DNA from 2 places in the Streptomyces sp. LN549 genome. Region 2 is predicted to be linked to the other one. Evidence: predicted binding sites of a transcription regulator. Region 2 holds the regulator's gene; the other holds the start of a gene.
What was found. Region 2 encodes HspR, which represses chaperone genes until heat shock. Its sites were predicted from a motif close to TTGAGNNNNNNNNNCTCAA; they were not measured.

Region 1 (11,122 bases), 1.8 Mb from region 2:
TGGTTCACCGCGCGACTGGGCGGCGCCCTGGTCGAACTGTCCGTTTCGCGGCGGGATCTGACCCTGCGGGAGATCCTCGCGGAGTCCATCCGGCGCACCGCCGAGGCGCACCGTTTCCGGTGTGACCTTTCTCACGTGCGTACGCCACAGGCGACTGTCGTCGTGGCGCGTTGGGACGAGGCGGAGATCGAGCACCTGGTGCTGTCCGACTCGGTGCTGCTGTTCGAGTCGCCCGGCGGCACGGTCCGCGCCCTGCTGGACGACCGCCTCGACCGGCTGCCGCCGGGCTCCCTCGCCTCCGAGGCGATCGCCGACGCGCAGGTACGGAACAAGGAGGGCGGCTTCTTCACCGCCGCCGCCGACCCGGCCGTGGCCGACCGCGCGGTCACCGGGCGGACGCCGCGCGCCGAGGTGCGTGCGGTCGCCGCGATGACGGACGGGGCGAGCCGCTGGACGGAGATGTTCGGCGAGGGCGACTGGGCGGCCTGCCTCGGGGTGCTTCACAAAGAGGGTCCCCAGGGGCTGATCGACCGGGTCCGGGCCCTGGAGGACGCGGACACGGACCGTACGCACCTGCGCCGGAGCAAGCTGCACGACGACGCGACGGCGGTCTACGCACAGCTGTGAACCGCCGGTGCACGCCCGGCGCGCGGCTACCGGCCCGCCTCGGAGGCTGCCTGGCCGCGTCCGCTGTCCGATCCACGGCCTCCCGGCAGCCTCTCAGCCCTCGGCGCGGGCGTTCAGCTGGTGCAGCAGCCGGGCCAGCTCCGCCACCTCGGCACGGTCCCAGTCGGCGAGCTTGCGCACATAGCGGTCGCGGCGCGCGTCCCTGACGCTGCGGAAGCGGTCGAGGCCCTCGTCCGTGAGGTGGACGAGGAAGGCCCGCCCGTCCGCCGGGTCGGGCTCGCGCGCCACCAGTCCGAGGACTTCCAGGGCGCGCAGTTGACGGCTCATGGTGGCCTTGCCGACGCCGAAGTACGAGGCGAGGTCGGTGGCCCGCTGACGGCCGGCCGATTCCAGGCGCACGAAGAGTCCGTAGGCCGCCGCCTCCAGTTCGGGGTGCACCTCGCGTGCCATCTCACCGGAGTTGGCCCGGGCGCGGCGCAGGAACACCGCCAACTCCAGCTCCAGGGCGAGGAACTCGTGGTCCACACCAATTCCCCCGGTTGCGCCGGGTTCACTCCCGCTTTCGCTCCCGTGCACGTCAACACCCCTCATGAGCTTTCCCGCCACTGAAAGTTTCTTTCGCCGCCGGTCATCGCCGCAGCTCCACCAGTATTTCGCAGGAGTAGACCAACGGCACCGCCCAGGCCCTCTTCCGCCACCCGGGTCTACGTGCGTAGCGTCATGCATGGCATGTTCACACCATGGCATGCCGCCAGGGGTGCGTCCGCGCGCCCCGGGTCAGCAGATCCCCCCCACCGAGGCCTCGGAGGCACGCAATGCCCGTGCACAGATCCGGCTCCAAGACAGTCCGTCGCTCGCGCTTCGCAGCAGCGGGAACCCTGCTCGCAGCTCTCTCCCTCCTCGTCGCCCTGCCCGGCGCCGCCGGCGCGGCCCCCACCACCGGAGACCCCACGAAGCCCGCCCGGGGCACGGCCACGATGGGCATGGGCGTCGTCGCGCACGACGGCCAGGGCGGACTGCCGACCACCCGCGCGGTCCAGACCGAAGGCGTGGACGTGAGCGGCCACCAGAACGCCGTGGCCTGGTCGACGCTGTGGAACAGCGGAGTCAAGTGGGCCTACGTCAAGGCCTCGGAGGGCACGTACTACACGAACGAGGACTTCGCCCAGCAGTACAACGGCTCGTACAACATCGGGATGATCCGCGGCTCGTACCACTTCGCCACCCCGGACACGACGAGCGGCGCCGTCCAGGCCAACTACTTCGTGGACCACGGGGGCGGCTGGTCCAAGGACGGCAAGACGCTGCCGGGCGTGCTCGACATCGAGTGGAATCCGTACGGCGCGCAGTGCTACGGCAAGACCGCGGCCGGGATGGTCGCCTGGATCCGTGACTTCGTGAACACCTACAAGGCGCGCACCGGACGCGACGCGGTCATCTACACCGCGACCAGCTGGTGGCAGGCCTGCACCGGCAACAACGCCGGCTTCGCCACGACGAACCCGCTCTGGGTGGCCCGCTACAACACCACGGTCGGCGAGCTCCCGGCCGGCTGGGGCTACTACACGATCTGGCAGTACACCTCGTCCGGCCCGACGGTGGGCGACCACAACCACTTCAACGGCGCCCTCGACCGCGTACAGGCGCTGGCCAACGGCTAGGGCCTCTCGTTTGGATCATGCCGGGCTCGCGGGCTCCGGCGCCGCACCTCGCGGCGTTGTCGTCAGTCGGCACGGCTCCGCCATGCCCCCCTCCTCCGCCTTGCGGTGCACGGCGCCGGAGCCCGCTCCCTGATCCGGCCCGATCCAAACGAAAGAACCCAGCCACTCCCCGCCGGCAGCCGCCCGGCCCCGCAGAGCCCGGTGACGCACCCGTCACCGGGCTCTGTCCTGTCCACCGCTCCGACCAGGCACGATGCCTTTCCGGCACCCACACCCTCCCCCTATACATGCCGTGTATACGTGATGTGTATAGTCCTTGCAGTCCGCACATAAGTGCGACGTAAGCAACGAGGGAGTGACCCGCCTTGCCCAATAGGACGAAGTCGATCGGTACGGGGTTGGCCGTCGCTCTTGTGACGGCGCTCACGCTGACGCTGAGCGGCTGCTCGATGGAGACCACGGCCCCCGGATCCGCCCGCGGCGACGCCGGATCGGATGCCAAGGGCTCGTTCGGCCCGGTGGACTGCCGCGAGGCCAAGTGCATCGCCCTCACCTTCGACGCGGGCCCGGCCGAGGACACCCCTCATCTGCTGGACATCCTCAAGAAGGAGAAGGTCCACGCGACCTTCTTCCTGCTGGGCAAGAACCATGTGAAGAAGCACCCCGACACCGTCCGCCGCATCGCGGCGGAGGGGCACGAGGTGGCCAACCACACCTGGTCGCACGAGATCCTGACGGACAAGAAGCCCACGGAGATACGCGCCGAGCTGGAGAAGACGCAGGACGCGATCGAGGCGATCACCGGCAAGAAGCCGCGGCTGATGCGCCCGCCGCAGGGCCGCACCGACGACACGGTCTCCGGGATCAGCAAGGACCTGGGGCTGTCCCAGATCCTGTGGAACGCCACGGCCAAGGACTATTCGACGACCGACTCGGCGCTGATCAAGAAGCGGATACTCGACCAGGCGACCAAGGACGGCATCATCCTGCTGCACGACATCTACAAGGGCACGGTGCCCGCGGTGCCGGGCATCATCGACGCGCTGAAGAAGCAGGGCTACACCTTCGTGACGGTGCCCCAGCTGATGGCGCCCGCCGAGCCGGTGCCGGGCACCATCTACCGCCCCTGATCCGGGTGCCGCCGCTCACGCGGAACGGCCCGCCTCCCCGCGAGGGGTGACGGGCCGCCCGTACCGGCCGTGTCCGTGGTACCACGCCCGTCACGCCGTGGCACCTACGCCGCGGCCGGGATCCTCCGCTCCGCCGGGGCCGAGGCCGGGGCCAGGGCGATCTCCAGCACCTGGCGGACGTCGGTGACCGGGTGGACCTCCAGGGTGTCCAGCACCTCGGCGGGGACGTCGTCCAGATCGGCCTCGTTGCGCTGCGGGATCACCACGGTGGTGATGCCCGCGCGGTGGGCGGCCAGCAGCTTCTGCTTCAGGCCGCCGATCGGCAGGACCCGTCCGGTCAGCGACACCTCACCGGTCATCGCCACATCCGTACGGACCAGCCGCCCGGAGAGCAGCGAGGCCAGCGCGGTCGTCAGGGTGATGCCCGCGCTCGGGCCGTCCTTGGGGACCGCGCCCGCCGGGAAGTGGATGTGCACGCCCCGGTCCTTCAGGTCCGCGACCGGCAGCTCCAGCTCCGCGCCGTGCGACCGCAGGAAGCTCAGCGCGATCTGCGCGGACTCCTTCATGACGTCGCCGAGCTGACCGGTGAGGGTCAGTCCGGACGCCCCGGTCTCCGGGTCGGCGAGCGACGCCTCCACGAAGAGGACGTCACCGCCCGCCCCGGTCACGGCGAGTCCGGTGGCCACACCCGGCACCGCGGTGCGGCGCCCGGCCGGGTCCTGGGCGGATTCCGGGACGTGGTGCGGCCGGCCGATGAGACCGCGCAGGTCGTCCTCGGTCACCGTGAACGGCAGTTCGCGGTCACCCAGTTCGTGCTGGGCCGCGACCTTGCGGAGCAGCCGGGCGACGGCCCGCTCCAGGTTCCGGACCCCGGCCTCCCTCGTGTACTCGCCGGCCAGCTTGCGCAGCGCCGACTCGTCGAGGGTGACCTCGGCCTTCTCCAGACCGGCCCGCTCCAGCTGGCGCGGGAGCAGGTGGTCGCGGGCGATGACGACCTTCTCGTCCTCGGTGTAGCCGTCGAGCCTGACCAGCTCCATCCGGTCGAGCAGCGCCTCCGGGATGGCTTCCAGGACGTTGGCGGTGGCCAGGAAGACGACGTCGCTGAGGTCGAGTTCGACCTCCAGGTAGTGGTCGCGGAAGGTGTGGTTCTGCGCCGGGTCGAGCACTTCGAGCAGGGCTGCGGCAGGGTCGCCCCGGAAGTCGGAGCCGACCTTGTCGATCTCGTCGAGCAGGACGACCGGGTTCATGGAACCGGCCTCCTTGATGGCGCGCACGATGCGGCCCGGGAGTGCGCCGACGTACGTACGCCGGTGGCCTCGGATCTCCGCCTCGTCCCGGACACCGCCGAGCGCGACACGGACGAACTCACGGCCCATGGCGTGCGCTACGGACTCGCCGAGCGAGGTCTTTCCGACACCGGGCGGCCCGACCAGGGCCAGCACCGCACCGCCGCGCCGGCCTCCGACCACACCCAGCCCGCGGTCGGCGCGCCTCTTGCGCACCGCGAGGTACTCGGTGATGCGCTCCTTCACGTCCTGCAGGCCCGCGTGCTCGGCGTCGAGGATCTCCCGGGCGCCCTTGATGTCGTACGCGTCCTCGGTCCGCTCGGTCCACGGCAGTTCGAGGACGGTGTCGAGCCAGGTCCTGATCCAGGAACCCTCGGGGCTCTGGTCGGAGGAGCGCTCCAGCTTGTCGACCTCCTTGAGCGCGGCCTCGCGGACGTGCCCGGGAAGGTCGGCGGCCTCGACGCGTGCCCGGTAGTCGTCGGACTCGTCCTCCGGGTCACCGTTGAGCTCGGAGAGTTCCTTGCGTACGGCGTCGAGCTGGCGCCGCAGCAGGAACTCGCGCTGCTGCTTGTCGACGCCCTCCTGGACGTCCTTGGCGATCGACTCGGCGACGTCCTGTTCGGCGAGGTGCTCACCGAGCCACTGGATGGCGAGCTTCAGCCGGGCCACCGGGTCGGCGGTCTCCAGCAGCTGCACCTTCTGGGCGGTGGTGAGGAAGGGGGAGTATCCGGAGTTGTCGGCGAGCGCGGAGACGCCCTCGATCTGCTGGACCCGGTCCACGACCTGCCAGGCGCCACGCTTCTTCAGCCAGCTGGTGGCGAGCGCCTTGTACTCCTTGACCAGCTCGGCGGCGGATCCGGGGAGGGGCTCGGGGACGGAGACGTCGACCCGGGTCCCTTCCACCCAGAGCGCGGCACCGGGACCGCTGGTCCCGGCCCCGATCCGCACGCGTCCCCGGCCGCGGATGAGCGCGCCCGGGTCGCCGTCCGAGAGCCGTCCGACCTGCTCGACGGTCCCGATGACACCGATCCCGGTGTAGGTCCCGTCGATGCGCGGAACGAGCAGCACCTCGGGCTTGCCGCCGCCTTCTCGGGCTGCGGCCTGTGCGGCCTCCACCGCGGCACGTACATCGCTGTCGGACAGGTCCAGAGGCACCACCATCCCGGGCAGCACGACCTCGTCGTCGAGCGGCAGCACAGGCAGGGTGAGCGGTGTGACCGCATTGGACTCAGTAGCCATGATCTCCCCTTCGGCAGTCAAGTTGAGCTATGCAGACTCAATGCTCCTGAGCCGCTCAATGTTCCCGGGGGTGCGTTCGCTGTGAGCGATCACGGTGTGGCTGCCTCTGCGTGCCCCGTTTCCAACGCCGCAGGGGGCCTCCGTAGTCCCGGTCCCTGCCCCGTACGAAATCCCGTGGAGGCCCGCTGCGCCGCCGGACAGGATGGCCCCATGAACAGTTCAGCGCTTCCCTCACAGGCCCTGCTGGTCGTGGACGTCCAGAAGGCGGGTGTGACCGGCGACCGGGCCGTGCCCGGCGCGGCCGGACTGCTGGGACGGACGACGGACCTGATCGCCCGTGCGCGCAGGAGCGGTGCGCTGGTCGTGCACCTTCAGAACGACGGTGCACCCGGCGCGGGCGACGAGCCGCACACACCGGGCTGGGCGCTCCACCTGCCGGTCGAGGCGGGCCCCACGGAGTTCGTGATCCGCAAGACCAGGGACGACGGCTTCGCCGGCACGCCCCTGGGCTCCTTGCTGAGCGGGGCGGGCGTCGAGGCGGTCGCCGTGTGCGGCGTGATGTCGGAGATGTGCGTCCAGGCGACGGCGCGCACCGCCCTGGCCCTGGGCTACCGGGTCGTCCTCCCTCACGACGCGCATGCGACGCAGGACATCCCGGCAGCTCCCGGCATCAGCGAGGCGGTCCCGGCCGCCGTGGTGTCCCGGGTGGCCGCGTGGGCGATCAGCGGGGATGCGGAGGTCACCGTGCCGGCCGCGGACGTGAGGTTCGGGGCGCCGCCGCGGGCGTAGCCGTAGCCACGCGGATGGGCTGGTCAGAGGGGAGCTGGACGGGCAAAGTGCCCCCATGGACGACAACCGAGGGCTGAAGCGGGACGGCACCATCGCGCGGGAGGGCTCACTGAGCCGGGTGCAGGAGAAGTTCGCGCCTGTCGTCGCGGCGGCCCGTTCCCGGATCACCGAGGTCTTCGGTCCCGACCGGCTGGACAGCGCCTACGTCTACGGCAGCATTCCGCGTGGCACGGCCACACCCGGGGTCTCCGACCTGGACCTCCAGCTCGTGCTGCGCGGCGAGCCCACCGGGCCGGACCGCGCCGACGCCGACACCGTCGAGGCCCAACTGGACGCGGCCTTCGACGAGATCGACGGGGTGGGCATCCTGCTGAGCGGCGCGGACACGCTGCTCAGCGCACTCGAACGCCACGACGGGGGCTTCTTCCTCGCCTGCCTGTGCACCCCGCTGCTCGGCGACGACCTCGCCGCCCGGCTGCCGCGCTACCGGCCGACCTCGCTGCTCGCCCGCGAGACCAACGGCGATCTGTGCCTGTTGCTCCCGCGCTGGCACAAGCAGGCCGCCGAGGCCACCACGGACGCGGAACGCCGCGCCCTGAGCCGCCGCGCCGCCCGCCGGATCGTCCGTACGGGCTTCACCCTGGTCATGCCGCAGTGGGGCGGCTGGACCAGTGACCTGGCCGAGTCCGCCGAGCTCTTCGCCCGCTACTACCGGCACCGTCCCGGGCGAGCCCGGCAGATGCGGCTGGCCGCCCGCACGGGCCGCACCCCGACCGCCGACCCGGCCGTCCTGTCGATGCTCGTCGACGACCTGGCTCCGTGGCTGGCGGCCGAACACATCGCGGTGCACGGCGAGAAGGCACCGCGCCCCTGACGGCATCTTCGGGCGCCGCACGTGAACCGATCAGGGTCCGGGCTGCGATAGAGGGGGTGTGAGCCACTTGGGCCCCTCGGGGGACGACCGGAACGACGAGGCGCTGCTGCGCGCCGTCGCGCAGGGGGACCCGACGGCCCTGTCCGCGCTCTACGACCGCCATGCCGGCTGGCTGCTGGCCCGGCTGAAGCGGCGGTGCGCGGACCCCGAGACCGTACGGGAGGTGCTGCAGGACACCTTCGTCACGGCCTGGCGCTCCGCCGGTTCGCACCGGGGCGCCGAGGCGGGCGGCTGGCTCTGGGTGATCGCCGCCCGCCGGCTGGTCGACGCGCAGCGGACCCATGCCAGGACGGAGCGCGTGGCACAGGCCGAGCACGCCGGGAGCGGGCAGTGGGCGGCCGCCGTGCCGTCCGCCGAGGAACGGGTCCTGGCCGGTCTCGAATACGGCGACGTGGGTGCCGCGCTCGACCGGATCTCGCCCGAACTCCGGGAGGTCCTGCGGGCGACGGTCATCGACGGGCTCACGACCCGGGAAGCCGCCCGGCTGCTCGGCATACCGGAGGGGACGGTCAAGACCCGGGCGCTGCGGGCCCGCCGCGAGCTGCGGACGGCACTGGACCGGCTGGTTGTGGAGAACGGCCCCTTGGGAGGAACCGCATGACGGTCTGGCACGTGGGCGACGGACTGGCCCGGAGGTACGCCGCGGGCACGGCGGCCGAGACGGACGCCTGGTCGCTGGAGAAGCACGTCGAGTCGTGCGCACCCTGCGCGGCCCGGGTCTCGGCTTCGGTACGCGACCGGGGGGACGCGGCACCGCTGCTGGAGGGGGTGCGCGCGGCGGTGCTGGCAGCCGCGGCTGCCGAGCCGGTGCGGGGGCGCTCGTGGCGGCGGGTGCGGGGGACGCTGCGGACGCGGGGGCGTCCGCGGTTGCCGGCACCGGGGCCCGCCACCCGGATCGGGCGGGTGCTGTGGGCCGCCGGGCCCGCCCTGCGGGGGTCGTGGGCGGCGGCGCTGGTACTGGTGGCGCTCGGGGCCGTCGCCCTGGCGTACGGGGGCGGGCTCGGCGGCACGGCGCGGCCCCTGCTCCTCGTCGTCGCGCCGGTGCTGCCGCTCGCCGGGGTCGGCCTCTCGTACGGGCGCCCCGCCGACCCGATGCATGAACTCACGGCCACGACTCCGGGCGGCGGGCTGCGGCTGCTGCTGGTCAGGACCGCCATCGTGCTCGCCGTCACCGTCCCGGTGCTCGCGCTCGCCTGGGCGGTGCTGCCCGCATCGGCCGGCGGTCCGGGGGCCGTGGCGTGGCTGCTGCCGGGACTGGCCATGACGCTGGCGGCGCTGGCGCTGAGCAGTTACGTCGGCTGCCGCACCGGCGCCTCGTCCGTCGCCGCGTGCTGGGCCGCCGCCGTCGCCGTACCGACCGTCGGAACACCGCCGTCGGGGCTCGACGAGCCGCTCGCGGCAGCAGTCCGCTACTTCGCGGGGCCGGCCGCACAGGGCGGCTGGGCGGCCGCGGCCGTGCTCTGCGCCGGGCTGCTGACCCTGCGCCGCAGATCCTTCGACCACCTGGAGAAGTCATGAGCGTGATCGCATGAGCAGCACCGTCAGAGTTTCGGGGCTGACGGTCCGGCATCGCCGTACGACCGCCCTGGAAGGCATCGATCTCGACTTCGCACCCGGGGTGCACGGACTTCTCGGACCGAACGGCGCCGGCAAGACGTCGCTGATCAGAGTGGTGTCCACGGCCGCCGCTCCGACCGCCGGCCGGGTCGAGCTGCTGGGCAGCGAGGTGGGGGCGGCCGCTGACCACCGCAGCCGCGCGGCGGTCCGGCGCAGGCTGGGCTATCTGCCGCAGGAGTTCGGCTACTACCCGGGCTTCACTGTCCGCGAGTTCGTCGCCTATGTGGCGTGGCTCAAGGAGATGGACGGCGCCCTGATCGCGAGCGCCGTGGAGCGTGCGGTGGACCGGGTGGGCCTGACGGACCGGATCGACGCCCGGATGAAGACCCTGTCGGGCGGCATGGTGCGGCGCGTGGGCATCGCGCAGGCGATCGTCAACGAACCGGAGTTGCTGCTGCTCGACGAGCCGACCGCCGGTCTGGACCCGGAGCAGCGGGTGGAGTTCCGCACGCTGATGCGGGAGCTCGGCGAACGGGCCACGGTCATCCTCTCCACGCACCTCGTCGAGGACGTGGCCACGGCCTGTTCCAATGTGACGCTGGTCGAGGCGGGCCGGATCGCCTACCGGGGGACGACGGCCGAGCTGTCGGCCCTCGGCAGCGAGGACGGCGAGGGGGACCGGCTCGACGGCAGCCCCATCGAGCGCGGCTACACCGCCGCTCTGCACACCCACCGTGCGACGGCGGCCGCCCGATGACGACGACCGGAACCCTCACCACCGAACAGCAGGAGTCCCCCGGGCCCCGCTCCCGTTCGCCCCGCTCGCCCGCCGCGTACCGTCCGACGCTCCTCGTACTGCGGACCGAGCTGCGCCGCGGTATCGCGCCGTGGACCGGTGTCGGTACTGCGGTCACGCTCGCCGTCACCATGGCGGCCAAGGCCGACACCTGGCAGGGGAACTGGGGCGAAACCCAGGGACTGCTGCATTCCGGGGCCACCTTGCTCGTCGGTCCGCTGGTGGCAGCCGCTTCCTGCTGGCAGGGTGCCCGCGACCACCGGCGTTCGACCACCGAGCTCTGGCTCTCCACCCCGCGTGCCAGGTCCACGCGGGCCGTGGTGGCCGCGCTGCCGCTCGCCCTCTGGGCGGTCGCCGGGTATCTCGTCGCACTGACCGCCTCGCTGCTGGCCACCTGGCCGTACGCCGGGGGCGGCAGCCCGTTCCCGTCCTTCGCCGTCGCCGACAGCGCCTTCCTGGGCGCTGTCGGCCTGGTGGGATTCGTCGTCGGGCAGCGGTGCCGGTGGCGGCTGGCCGCGCCCGTTCTCGCCGTGCTGCTGTACCTCGTGCTGGGCGTTCCGAGCTACGCCGACTCCTCGGCCCAGTTCCTCGACCCTGCCGTGCAGTACGCGCTCGACGGGTCGCTGCCCGTGTGGTGGTTCGCCCCCGCAATGGTGGCGTGGACCTGCGGTCTCGCCCTGGCCGCAGTGATCGTCCACGCGGCCAGGCGCCGGTTCCTCGCCGTCGTACCGCTGGCCGTGGCGGCGGCCGTCGCCCCGCTGATCGTGCACACCGGCCCCGGTCTGCTGCGGGAGGACCCGGCCGCGGGCCGCATCGTCTGCGCGGACGGCACCCCGCAGCTCTGCCTGACCGAGTACGACGCATCGCTGCTGCCGCAGGTCTCCCAGGCGCTGTCCGGACTGTTCGGGCGGCTGGACGGAGTGCCGGGGGCACCGGCCCGCTACGTGAACCAGGACCCCCTGCACGGCTCCGACGAAGCCTGGGTACCGGCGCCGAACCTCGGCTGGTACCTCCTGCGAGGGCGACTGCACCACTCGGAGGACTTCGTCCGGCAGGTGGCCTCCAGCGTGGTGAACCGGGAGTGCCCGGATTCCCTCTACACC
Region 2 (11,122 bases):
TGCTTCCAGTGCAGGCGCGGGCCTGCGGGCTGGGCGGGGGCCTGGCCGGCGCGGTAGGTGTTGCCGTCGCCGTAGGGGTCCTCGTTGATGCTGAAGGCCTGGGTGTGACCGGGGCTGTTCGCGTACGGGTCGCCCTGGTGGGGGTGCTGGGGGTGGTGGGGCTGCGGGTACGGATCGGCGAAGTACTCGGGCTCGTCGGCCCCGCCGCCGTTGTAGCCGCCCGCGTTGTAGCCACCGCTGTTGTAGCCGGGGGTGTTGTTGTAGCCGCCGCCCTGGGGCGGGGCGCCGTTGCCTCCCGTCGGCGGCCATTGCTGCTGTCCGTACGGCGGTGGTGCCTGAGTGCCGTACGGCTGCTGCCGCGGTTGCTGTTGCGCTTGCTGCGGGGTGCGGTTGTCCCGGCCGCGTCCGATCCTGAATCCAGCCACGTAATCGAACGTACCTGGTCCGCGCGGGTCGGGTGGGCGAGGCGGGGGAACTGGGCCGCCTTTGCCGCCTAGCTGTGACATCCCCTAAGGGAACCCTGGGGGGCTGTCCTCAGCCCGCCGTGAACAGGGCGCTGGTGAACGTGATCAGTGGGCGGTCCGGTGTGGCCGCCGGGTACAGCGCGATCAGGTCCGCCGTTTCGCCCCGGTGCGTACGGACCACCGTGTCCGGCTTCTTGTCGCCGTCGAAGTCGGCGTACCGCTGGAGGAGGGTCGTTTCTGCACGGGGCGCTGCGGTGCTGCCGGCGGTCTTGCGCAGCGGTGCCGTCGGGAGGTCTGCGGCCGGGGCCCCGAAGCGGTACGCGCCGCCAGGGCGGCCCGGTCCGTCGGGGCTGCCGAGCAGCAGCGTGCCCTTGCCGGCGGTGCCGGGTTCGTGGGGGAGGGCGGTGTACACCAGGTCGTCGTAGCCGTCGGCGTTCGTGTCCGTCCGGGGCTCGGGGGCGGACAGGGCGGGACCGGCGCCCGGAACGGTGGAGCCGGCGGTGTGCGGGCGGCCGTCGTGGGTGAAGGGGCCGCGCAGGAAGCTGAACCGGCCCGAGCTCGCCGTCACGGCCAGGTCCTGCTTCCTGTCGCCGTCGAAGTCGCCGCAGACGGGGTGGTCCGGCCAGGCGTTGCCGAAGCGGGCCCGGTCCGGGATCCGCAGGGTGACCGCCTTGCCGGTGAGGCCCGCGGGGGAGCCGAAGAGGATCTGCAGGGGCACGGGCGGGCGGCCGATGCCGTTGTACGGGGGGTCGGTGGCCACGATCAGGTCGGTGAAGCCGTCCCGGTCCAGGTCGCACGACGCCTCGGCGTCGAACGCCGAGGGGAGGGTGTCGCCGATCCTGGCGGCGTTCCTGTGCGCGCTGAGCAGCTGGCGTACCGAGGGGTCGAGTCCGCGGGTGGCCGAGCCGTACACGATGCCGATCCCGGCGTCGTCGCCGTGGCTGTCGGCCGCCGGTTTCACCAGGTCGTCGAGGACGAGGTCGCGGTGACCGTCGCCGTTGAAGTCGTCGGGGGTGTGGCTGCCGGTGCCGTGCGGGACGGCGTGGCGCTCGGCACCGGCCAGGCCGGAGAGGGCGGTGGGCGGGGTGTCGCCGTTCTTGGGGGCCGGCGAGGCGGGGGAGCCCGTGCAGGCCGTCAGCAGGAGTACGCAGGCGCAGCCGATCGCCGCGGTGGCTGCCGCGCCGGCCGGTCCGCCGGTTCGCGCTGTCGCTCCCGCCCCTGCCCCTGCTTCTGTCCTGCGTATCCGCACGGATACCTCCGGTACGTATCCCCGTGGGAATACCTCGTACGTCTCGTCGGTCCCGGCCGTCCGCCGGCGCGCATGCGCCTCACGACCGCCCCACATGATGCGTCACCGGGGCGGCAAAGCAGAAGCGGCCGGTCCTGCCCCCGAGGCAGGTCCGGCCGCTTGTGCAACGCGGTGGCGCGGTTCCGGTTACTTCACCGGTTCCGGCTCCGGCGCGTCCGCCGGTTCCGGCTCGCCCGCGGGGTCGGCCGGGGTCTTCACGGAGTCGAGCAGCAGCTGCGACACGTCGACCACCTGGATCGACTCCTTCGCCTTGCCGTCGTTCTTCTTGCCGTTGACCGAGTCGGTCAACATGACGAGGCAGAACGGGCAGGCGGTGGAGACGATGTCCGGGTTGAGGGAGAGGGCCTCGTCGACGCGCTCGTTGTTGATGCGCTTGCCGATCCGCTCCTCCATCCACATCCGGGCACCACCGGCGCCGCAGCAGAAGCCGCGCTCCTTGTGGCGGTGCATCTCCTCGTTCCGCAGACCCGGGACCTTCGCGATGATCTCGCGCGGGGGCGTGTAGATCTTGTTGTGACGGCCCAGGTAGCAGGGGTCGTGGTACGTGATCAGACCCTCGACCGGCGTCACCGGGATCAGCTTGCCCTCGTCCACCAGGTGCTGGAGCAACTGCGTGTGGTGGATGACCTCGTACTCGCCGCCGAGCTGCGGGTACTCGTTCGCGATGGTGTTGAAGCAGTGCGGGCAGGTGGCGACGATCTTCTTCGACGCCTTCGCCTTCTTCGTCGAGTCGTCCTCGTCGTCCTCGCCGAACGCCATGTTCAGCATCGCGACGTTCTCCTGGCCGAGCTGCTGGAACAGCGGCTCGTTGCCCAGGCGGCGGGCCGAGTCACCCGTGCACTTCTCGTCGCCGCCCATGATCGCGAACTTGACGCCCGCGATGTGCAGCAGCTCCGCGAAGGCCTTGGTGGTCTTCTTGGCCCGGTCCTCCAGGGCGCCGGCGCAGCCGACCCAGTAGAGGTAGTCGACCTCCGAGAGGTCCTCGACGTCCTTGCCGACGATCGGGACCTCGAAGTCGACCTCCTTGGTCCACTCGACGCGCTGCTTCTTGGCGAGCCCCCAGGGGTTCCCCTTCTTCTCCAGGTTCTTGAGCATCGTGCCCGCCTCGGACGGGAACGCGGACTCGATCATCACCTGGTAGCGGCGCATGTCGACGATGTGGTCGATGTGCTCGATGTCGACCGGGCACTGCTCCACGCACGCACCGCAGGTGGTGCAGGACCAGAGCACGTCCGGGTCGATGACGCCGTTCTCCTCGACCGTGCCGATCAGCGGGCGCTCGGCCTCCGCGAGGGCGGCGGCCGGAACGTCCTTGAGCTGCTCCTCGGTCGCCTTCTCGTTGCCCTCCATGTCCTTGCCGCCGCCGGCCAGCAGATACGGGGCCTTGGCGTGCGCGTGGTCGCGCAGGGACATGATCAGGAGCTTCGGGGAGAGCGGCTTGCCCGTGTTCCAGGCGGGGCACTGCGACTGGCAGCGGCCGCACTCCGTACACGTGGAGAAGTCGAGGATGCCCTTCCAGGAGAACTGCTCGACCTGGGAGACACCGAAGACGGCGTCCTCCGCCGGGTCCTCCCAGTCGATCTCCTGGCCGCCCGAGGTCATCGGCTGGAGCGCGCCCAGTGCGACCTCGCCGTCGGCGTTCCGCTTGAACCAGATGTTCGGGAAGCCGAGGAAGCGGTGCCAGGCGACACCCATGTTGGTGTTGAGCGAGACCGTGATCATCCAGATCAGCGAAGTGCCGATCTTGATCATCGCGACGAAGTAGATGAGGTTCTGCAGCGTGCCGAGTGCGAGTCCCTTGAAGGCGAGGACCAGCGGGTACGAGACGAAGTACGCGGCCTCGTAGCCGCCGACGTGGTGGATCGCACCCTCGAGGCCGCGCAGGGTCAGGATCGCGAGGCCGATGACGAGGATGACGTACTCGACGAAGTACGCCTGCCAGGCCTTCGAGCCCGCGAACCGTGACTTGCGGCCGGCCCGGGAGGGGAGGTTCAGCAGCCGGATGGCGATCAGCACGAGGATGCCGACCGTCGTCATCAGGCCGATGAACTCGATGTAGAGCTCGAACGGCAGCCATTCACCGATGATCGGCAGCACCCAGTCGGCCTTGAAGAGCTGTCCGTACGCCTGGAGCAGCGTAGGCGGCAGCGTCAGGAAGCCGATGGCGACGAACCAGTGCGCGAAGCCCACGATGCCCCACCGGTTCATCCGGGTGTGGCCGAGGAACTCCTTGACCAGGGTGATCGTGCGCTGCTTGGGGTCGTCGGTGCGGCTGCCTGCCGGTACCGGCTGTCCGAGGCGGACGAACCGGTAGATCTGCGCGACCGCTCGGGCGATGAGCGCAACGCCGACGACGGTCAGCACCAGCGACACGATGATCGCGGCGAGTTGCATTTGGGGGCTCCTCGGGCCTGCGAGGGTGGGATCCAGCGATGAATGCTGCTTACTAAGCGGTAACTTAATCAGTCTGTGCTGACACTATCCACTTATTCCGCCGTCCTGTAGCCGGGCAGGCGGTGATTTGTGTCGCTCAGGTCTGCCTTGCCGCGCCGGGCGAGACCGCGGGCCGCCCTGCGCAGGGGTGCGCCGACGGCTTCCGCGAGGATCGCCAGGTCCAGACCCGGCCGATGGTGCTCGGCGTAGTGCTGGTCGAGGAGATCCGGCTCGTCCCACGGCATCGTCGAGCGGTGGCGGATCTGGGCCAGGCCGGTCAGGCCGGGCTTCAGCTCCCGCCGCCAGTCTCGCGTACCGGCCGGCCGTGCGTGCACGCGGCCCGGCGTGAGCGGGGCCGGGCCCACGAGGGAGAGCTCGCCCCGTACGACATGGGGCAGCCGGGAGATCACGTGCAGACGCAGCCGCCGGGTGCGCAGCGACCGCAGGACGAAGGGCCTGCCGTCCATTCCCACCCGGGTCGAGCGCGTCAGTACGCCTCCGGGGCCGCGCTGCACGGCAAGGGCCAGGGCGGCCGCGGCGAGCAGCGGGGCGGCCAGGATCAGGAGGGCCGAGCCGAGGGTCAGGTCCAGGGCGCGCTTCGCGGTGGGGCGGGGCGGGACCGCCGGTGCCAGTGACCTCAGGGCCGTGCGGGCCGCCGCGAGGCGGGAGGCTCGCGGTGGCCGCCAGGGGCGCCCGGCCGGTCTCCGTCGCTGCCACGGCCCGTGACTCTGCCATTGCCTCTGCGTCTGCATGGTGCGCACCTGCCTGGGTCGGCTGACTGGAGTCGGCGGACCGTGTGCCGGTTTTGTACGGCTCACGGCATTTTGTGACAGAACAATCCCATGAGGCGATGATGGTGGGGGCCGTGTGGCCCGTGGGGGCGGGCGGGTGTCGCCCGTAAGCGGGCCGGATTTGCCGCCGATCGCCGGTATGCGACGTGTGTCCGCCGTCGCGAATCTCGGCGTTCTGCCCGGTGGCGCGCGGTGTGTGCACGATAGTTGAGTCGACTCGACTCAGGTCTGTTGACTCTGGGGCGGGTGTCGTGCATCCTTGAGTCAGATCCACTCAAGTAGTCAGTTGGAGGAATTGAAATGGCACGTGCGGTCGGCATCGACCTGGGCACGACTAACTCCGTCGTCAGCGTTCTCGAAGGCGGCGAGCCCACCGTCATCACCAACGCCGAAGGCGCCAGGACCACGCCGTCCGTCGTCGCCTTCGCGAAGAACGGCGAGGTTCTGGTCGGCGAGGTCGCCAAGCGCCAGGCAGTGACGAACGTCGACAGGACGATCCGTTCGGTCAAGCGCCACATGGGCACTGACTGGAAGATCGACCTGGACGGCAAGAGCTTCAACCCGCAGCAGATGAGCGCCTTCATCCTGCAGAAGCTGAAGCGTGACGCCGAGTCCTACCTGGGCGAGAAGGTCACCGACGCGGTGATCACCGTCCCGGCGTACTTCAACGACTCCGAGCGTCAGGCGACGAAGGAGGCCGGCGAGATCGCGGGCCTGAACGTCCTGCGTATCGTCAACGAGCCGACGGCCGCCGCGCTGGCGTACGGGCTCGACAAGGACGACCAGACGATCCTCGTCTTCGACCTCGGTGGCGGCACCTTCGACGTGTCCCTCCTGGAGATCGGCGACGGCGTAGTCGAGGTGAAGGCCACCAACGGTGACAACCACCTCGGTGGTGACGACTGGGACCAGCGCGTCGTCGACTACCTGGTGAAGCAGTTCGCCAACGGTCACGGCGTGGACCTGTCCAAGGACAAGATGGCTCTCCAGCGTCTCCGCGAGGCCGCGGAGAAGGCGAAGATCGAGCTGTCGTCCTCGACGGAGACCTCGATCAACCTGCCGTACATCACGGCGTCGGCCGAGGGCCCGCTGCACCTGGACGAGAAGCTCACGCGCTCGCAGTTCCAGCAGCTCACCGCTGACCTCCTGGACCGCTGCAAGAACCCGTTCCACAACGTCATCAAGGACGCGGGCATCCAGCTCTCCGAGATCGACCACGTCGTTCTCGTCGGCGGCTCGACCCGTATGCCGGCCGTCGCCGAGCTCGTCAAGGAGCTCACGGGCGGTCAGGATGCCAACAAGGGTGTGAACCCGGACGAGGTCGTCGCCATCGGCGCCTCGCTCCAGGCCGGTGTCCTCAAGGGCGAGGTCAAGGACGTCCTGCTCCTCGACGTCACCCCGCTGTCCCTCGGTATCGAGACCAAGGGAGGGATCATGACCAAGCTCATCGAGCGCAACACCACGATCCCGACCAAGCGCTCGGAGATCTTCACGACGGCCGAGGACAACCAGCCGTCCGTGCAGATCCAGGTCTACCAGGGCGAGCGCGAGATCGCGGCGTACAACAAGAAGCTCGGTATGTTCGAGCTGACCGGTCTGCCGCCGGCCCCGCGTGGTGTGCCGCAGATCGAGGTCGCGTTCGACATCGACGCCAACGGCATCATGCACGTCGCTGCCAAGGACCTCGGCACCGGCAAGGAGCAGAAGATGACCGTCACCGGTGGCTCCTCGCTGCCGAAGGACGAGGTCAACCGGATGCGCGAAGAGGCCGAGCAGTACGCGGACGAGGACCACCGTCGTCGCGAGGCCGCCGAGTCCCGCAACCAGGGCGAGCAGCTCGTCTACCAGACGGAGAAGTTCCTCAAGGACAACGAGGACAAGGTCCCCGGCGACGTGAAGACGGAGGTGGAGACCGCGCTCACCGAGCTGAAGGAGAAGCTCAAGGGCGAGGACACCGCCGAGATCCGTACCGCCACCGAGAAGGTCGCGGCCGTCTCCCAGAAGCTGGGCCAGGCGATGTACGCCAACGCCCAGGCCGAGGGCGGCCCGCAGGCCGACGCGCAGCCCGGTGCCGAGCAGGCCCAGGACGATGTCGTCGACGCCGAGATCGTCGACGACGAGAAGGACTCCAAGGGCGGTGCGGCGTGACCGAGGAGACTCCGGGCTTCGAGGAGAAGCCCGACGTCCCCTCCGGCGCCACCCCTGACGACGCCGAGCCGAAGGCCGCCACCCCCTCTTCGGAGGAGGCGGCGGCCCCGGCCGGGGACGCGAACCAGACAGCCGGTCTGACCGCTCAGCTGGACCAGGTCCGCACCGCGCTCTCCGAGCGCACGGGCGACCTCCAGCGGCTCCAGGCCGAGTACCAGAACTACCGCCGCCGCGTGGAGCGGGACCGGGTCACGGTCAAGGAGATCGCAGTCGCGGGTCTCCTGTCCGAGCTCCTGCCCGTGCTCGACGACGTCGGCCGGGCCCGCGAGCACGGTGAGCTCGTGGGCGGGTTCAAGTCGGTGGCCGAATCGCTGGAGACGATCGTCGCCAAGCTCGGACTGCAGCAGTTCGGCAAGGAGGGCGAGCCCTTCGACCCGACGATCCACGAGGCCCTGATGCACTCGTACGCGCCGGACGTCACCGAGACGACCTGCGTGGCGATCCTGCAGCCGGGGTACCGGATCGGCGAGCGCACCATCCGCCCCGCGCGGGTGGCGGTGGCCGAACCCCAGCCGGGGGCCACGCCCGCGGCCGCGAAGGAAGAGAAGAGTGACGACGAGGAGAGCGGTGGCGGCGAGGAGGTCTGACATTCCGTCCGACCACCTGGCACCACACCGCTCGCCCATCCGCCCGGCCATGTGGCCGGTCGTCCGGAAGGAGGGACGTCGATGAGTACGAAGGACTTCGTCGAGAAGGACTACTACAAGGTTCTCGGCGTCCCGAAGGACGCCACCGACGCCGAGATCAAGAAGGCGTACCGGAAGCTCGCCCGCGAGTTCCACCCGGACGCCAACAAGGGCGACGACAAGGCGGAGGAGCGTTTCAAGGAGATCTCCGAGGCGAACGACATCCTCGGTGACACCAAGAAGCGCAAGGAGTACGACGAGGCACGCGCCCTCTTCGGCAACGGCGGCTTCCGCGCCGGACCCGGCGGAGCCCAGGGCAACTTCAACTTCGACCTGGGGGACCTCTTCGGAGGTGCCCCGGGCGGGGGCCAGGGCGGTGCCGGCGGGTTCGGCGGCGGTGGCGGCCTGGGAGATGTCTTCGGCGGCCTCTTCAACCGGGGCGGCAGCAGCACCGGAACACGGGTGCAGCCGCGCCGCGGCCAGGACATCGAGTCCGAGGTGACGCTCAGCTTCACCGAGGCCGTCGACGGGGCCACGGTCCCGCTGCGGATGTCCAGCCAGGCGCCCTGCAAGGCGTGCTCCGGCACCGGCGACAAGAACGGCACCCCCAGGGTCTGTCCGACCTGCGTCGGCACCGGCCAGGTGTCGCGCGGCAGCGGCGGCGGGTTCTCGCTCACCGATCCCTGCGTGGACTGCAAGGGCCGGGGCCTCATCGCCCAGGACCCCTGCGAGGTCTGCAAGGGCAGCGGCCGGGCGAAGTCGTCCCGCACCATGCAGGTCAGGATTCCGGCGGGCGTTCTCGACGGCCAGCGGATCAGGCTGCGCGGCAAGGGCGCCCCGGGCGAGCGCGGCGGACCGGCCGGTGACCTCTATGTCGTCGTCCACGTCGACGCCCACCCGGTCTTCGGCCGCAAGGGCGACAACCTCACGGTCACCGTGCCCGTCACCTTCACGGAGGCGGCGCTCGGCGGCGAGGTGAAGGTCCCCACGCTCGGCGGACCGCCGGTCACGCTGAAGCTTCCGGCCGGCACGCCCAACGGGCGCACCATGCGGGCCAGGGGCAAGGGCGCGGTCCGCAAGGACGGCACCCGCGGCGACCTGCTGGTCACCGTCGAGGTGACGGTCCCCACGGACCTGGGCCCCGAGGCCCGGGACGCCCTGGAGGCCTACCGAAAGGCGACCGCGGACCAGGACCCGCGGGCGGAGCTGTTCCAGGCAGCGAAGGGAGCTTGAGGTGGACGGCCGACGACGTAATCCGTTCGAACTCACCGATGAATCCCCGGTGTACGTGATCTCGATCGCGGCCCAGCTCTCGGGCCTGCATCCTCAGACGCTGCGCCAGTACGACCGCCTCGGCCTGGTCTCGCCCGACCGCACGGCCGGACGCGGACGGCGCTACTCGGCCCGCGACATCGAGCTGCTGCGCACCGTGCAGCAGCTGTCGCAGGACGAGGGCATCAACCTGGCCGGCATCAAGCGCATCATCGAACTGGAGAACCAGGTCGCGGCCCTTCAGCAGCGCGTCGCCGAGCTCTCGGCGGCCGTGGACGGGGCGGCGGTGGCCATGCAGCAGCGCGAGGCGCAGGTGCATGCGTCGTACCGGCGCGACCTGGTGCCGTATCAGGATGTGCAGCAGACCAGCGCCTTGGTGGTCTGGCGGCCGAAGAGGCCGAAGGACTGAACAGGGACTGCTTCCCGTGCAAGGAGCCCGTCACCCCGCAACGTCGGGGGTGACGGGCTCCTCTGCTGTGCGCGGCGGTGCGGGCTCGGCGATGCCGGAGCGGACGAGGAGGGCGCCCAGCTGGGTTCGGCTGGTGGCGCCGAGTGTCTGCATGAGCCTGGAGATGTGGGCGCGGCAGGTGCGGACGCTGATGCCGAGTGTGCGGGCGACGGCCTCGTCCTGGTTTCCCTCGGTCAGGAGGCGCGCGATGCTCTGCTGGACGGCGGTGACGGGGGCGCCGGGGACGGCTGTGGGGAGTTGCTGGGTGAACGGGGTGGCCAGGGTCCAGACGGTCTCGTACATCTGGGCCAGGAAGGCGACGAGGGCGGGGTGGCGGATCTCCAGGGCGGTGCTGCGGTCGGGGTTGGCGGGAATGAAGGCGACCTTGCGGTCGAAGACGAGGAGGCGGTCGATGGCCTGTTCCAGCGTGCGCACCTGGAGGAGGGAGCTGGGCAGTTGGCCCATGTACGTCCTGAGTGCGGGGCTGTAGCGCGCGGAGTGCTGGTAGATGTGGCGCAGCCGGACACCTCGCTCAACCGTGGGAAGGGTGCCGGACAGCGCCGTCCGGAGCTCTTGGGGCGGCCGCGTGCTGCCGGGCTGGATCGTAAGGATCTCGTCGTCCGCCTCCCCCAGGGAACGGGTGATGGCCGCCTGGATCGCCGCCGGTCCGACGAGGACGGTGATGGCGAGGTGCGGGGCACCGCTGAAGGAGGCGGCCAGCGGGACGAGCGCCTTGGCCAGGATGTCGGAGGTCCGGACCTGGTCCAGTAGCCCCTGTGCCAGGGGGTGCAGCAGACTTGCCAGGGCGGCTGACGGCGGTACGGGGAGCAGGAGGCGGCCGTCGTGCGGGTCGGGCAGGAGGAGCGCCGTGTCGATCAGGCAGGGCGCTGCCTCGGCGGCGGACCGGGCGAGGCGGCCTTTGGCCAGTGCTTCGGTGTAGAGGCTGACAGCCGCCTCGCACAGATCGAGGTCGCTGTGCGCGTGCACGGGTACAGCTGTCATGTCTCGGTGTGTCCGGCGATCCCGGACTGGACGAGGAGGGCGCCGAGGTGGGTACGGCTGGTGGCGTCGAGGGTCTGCATGAGCTTGGCGATATGCGTACGGCAGGTGCGGACGCTGAAGCCCAGCTTCCTTGCCACGGCCTCGTCGTGGTGTCCCTGGACCAGGAGCCGGGCGATGCTGAGCTGGACGGCGGTGACGGGAGTGCCCGGGGCGGCTGTCTGCAGGTGTTCGGCGATCGGAGTCGCCTGCGCCCACAGGACTTCGTACACCTGCACCAGGTAACGGACCAGCGCCGGATGCCGGATCTGGAGAGCCACATTTCGGTCGGCCGTCGCGGGGATGAACGCTGTTGCGTGGTCGAAGACGATGAGCCGGTCGATAGTCTGTTCCATCGTTCTGACCTGCACCTGTCCTGGTGGCATCTGCTCCAGGTAGCTTCTGAGGAGGGCGCTGTAGCGAGCTGGGTGCTGGTAGATGTGGCGGAGCCGGGCTCCTCTGCCCACAGCTGACAGACCGTTGGCGAGGCCCTGCTCGATCTGCTCGGGCGATCGGTAGCCGCCTGGCTGAGC

Region 1: the regulator HspR is predicted to act here: its motif matches at 5,966-5,984, upstream of lon (endopeptidase La).

The regions. Positions count from the first base shown of each region.
Region 1 covers NZ_JAZHRI010000002.1:5,954,393-5,965,514, reverse strand. The annotation lists gene SH922_RS27200 (protein phosphatase 2C domain-containing protein) at 1-627, shown strand, start outside; gene SH922_RS27195 (MarR family winged helix-turn-helix transcriptional regulator) at 721-1,218, opposite strand; gene SH922_RS27190 (lysozyme) at 1,443-2,288, shown strand; gene SH922_RS27185 (polysaccharide deacetylase family protein) at 2,738-3,418, shown strand; gene lon (endopeptidase La) at 3,523-5,943, opposite strand; gene SH922_RS27175 (isochorismatase family protein) at 6,154-6,732, shown strand; gene SH922_RS27170 (nucleotidyltransferase domain-containing protein) at 6,788-7,606, shown strand; gene SH922_RS27165 (RNA polymerase sigma factor) at 7,665-8,267, shown strand; gene SH922_RS27160 (hypothetical protein) at 8,264-9,184, shown strand; gene SH922_RS27155 (ABC transporter ATP-binding protein) at 9,195-9,980, shown strand; gene SH922_RS27150 (hypothetical protein) at 9,977-11,122, shown strand, end outside.
Region 2 covers NZ_JAZHRI010000002.1:4,144,896-4,156,017, reverse strand. The annotation lists gene SH922_RS18675 (Yip1 family protein) at 1-425, opposite strand, end outside; gene SH922_RS18670 (FG-GAP repeat domain-containing protein) at 535-1,713, opposite strand; gene SH922_RS18665 ((Fe-S)-binding protein) at 1,900-4,167, opposite strand; gene SH922_RS18660 (sugar transferase) at 4,260-4,958, opposite strand; gene dnaK (molecular chaperone DnaK) at 5,298-7,145, shown strand; gene grpE (nucleotide exchange factor GrpE) at 7,142-7,792, shown strand; gene dnaJ (molecular chaperone DnaJ) at 7,874-9,064, shown strand; gene SH922_RS18640 (heat shock protein transcriptional repressor HspR) at 9,066-9,512, shown strand; gene SH922_RS18635 (LuxR C-terminal-related transcriptional regulator) at 9,543-10,553, opposite strand; gene SH922_RS18630 (LuxR C-terminal-related transcriptional regulator) at 10,550-11,122, opposite strand, start outside.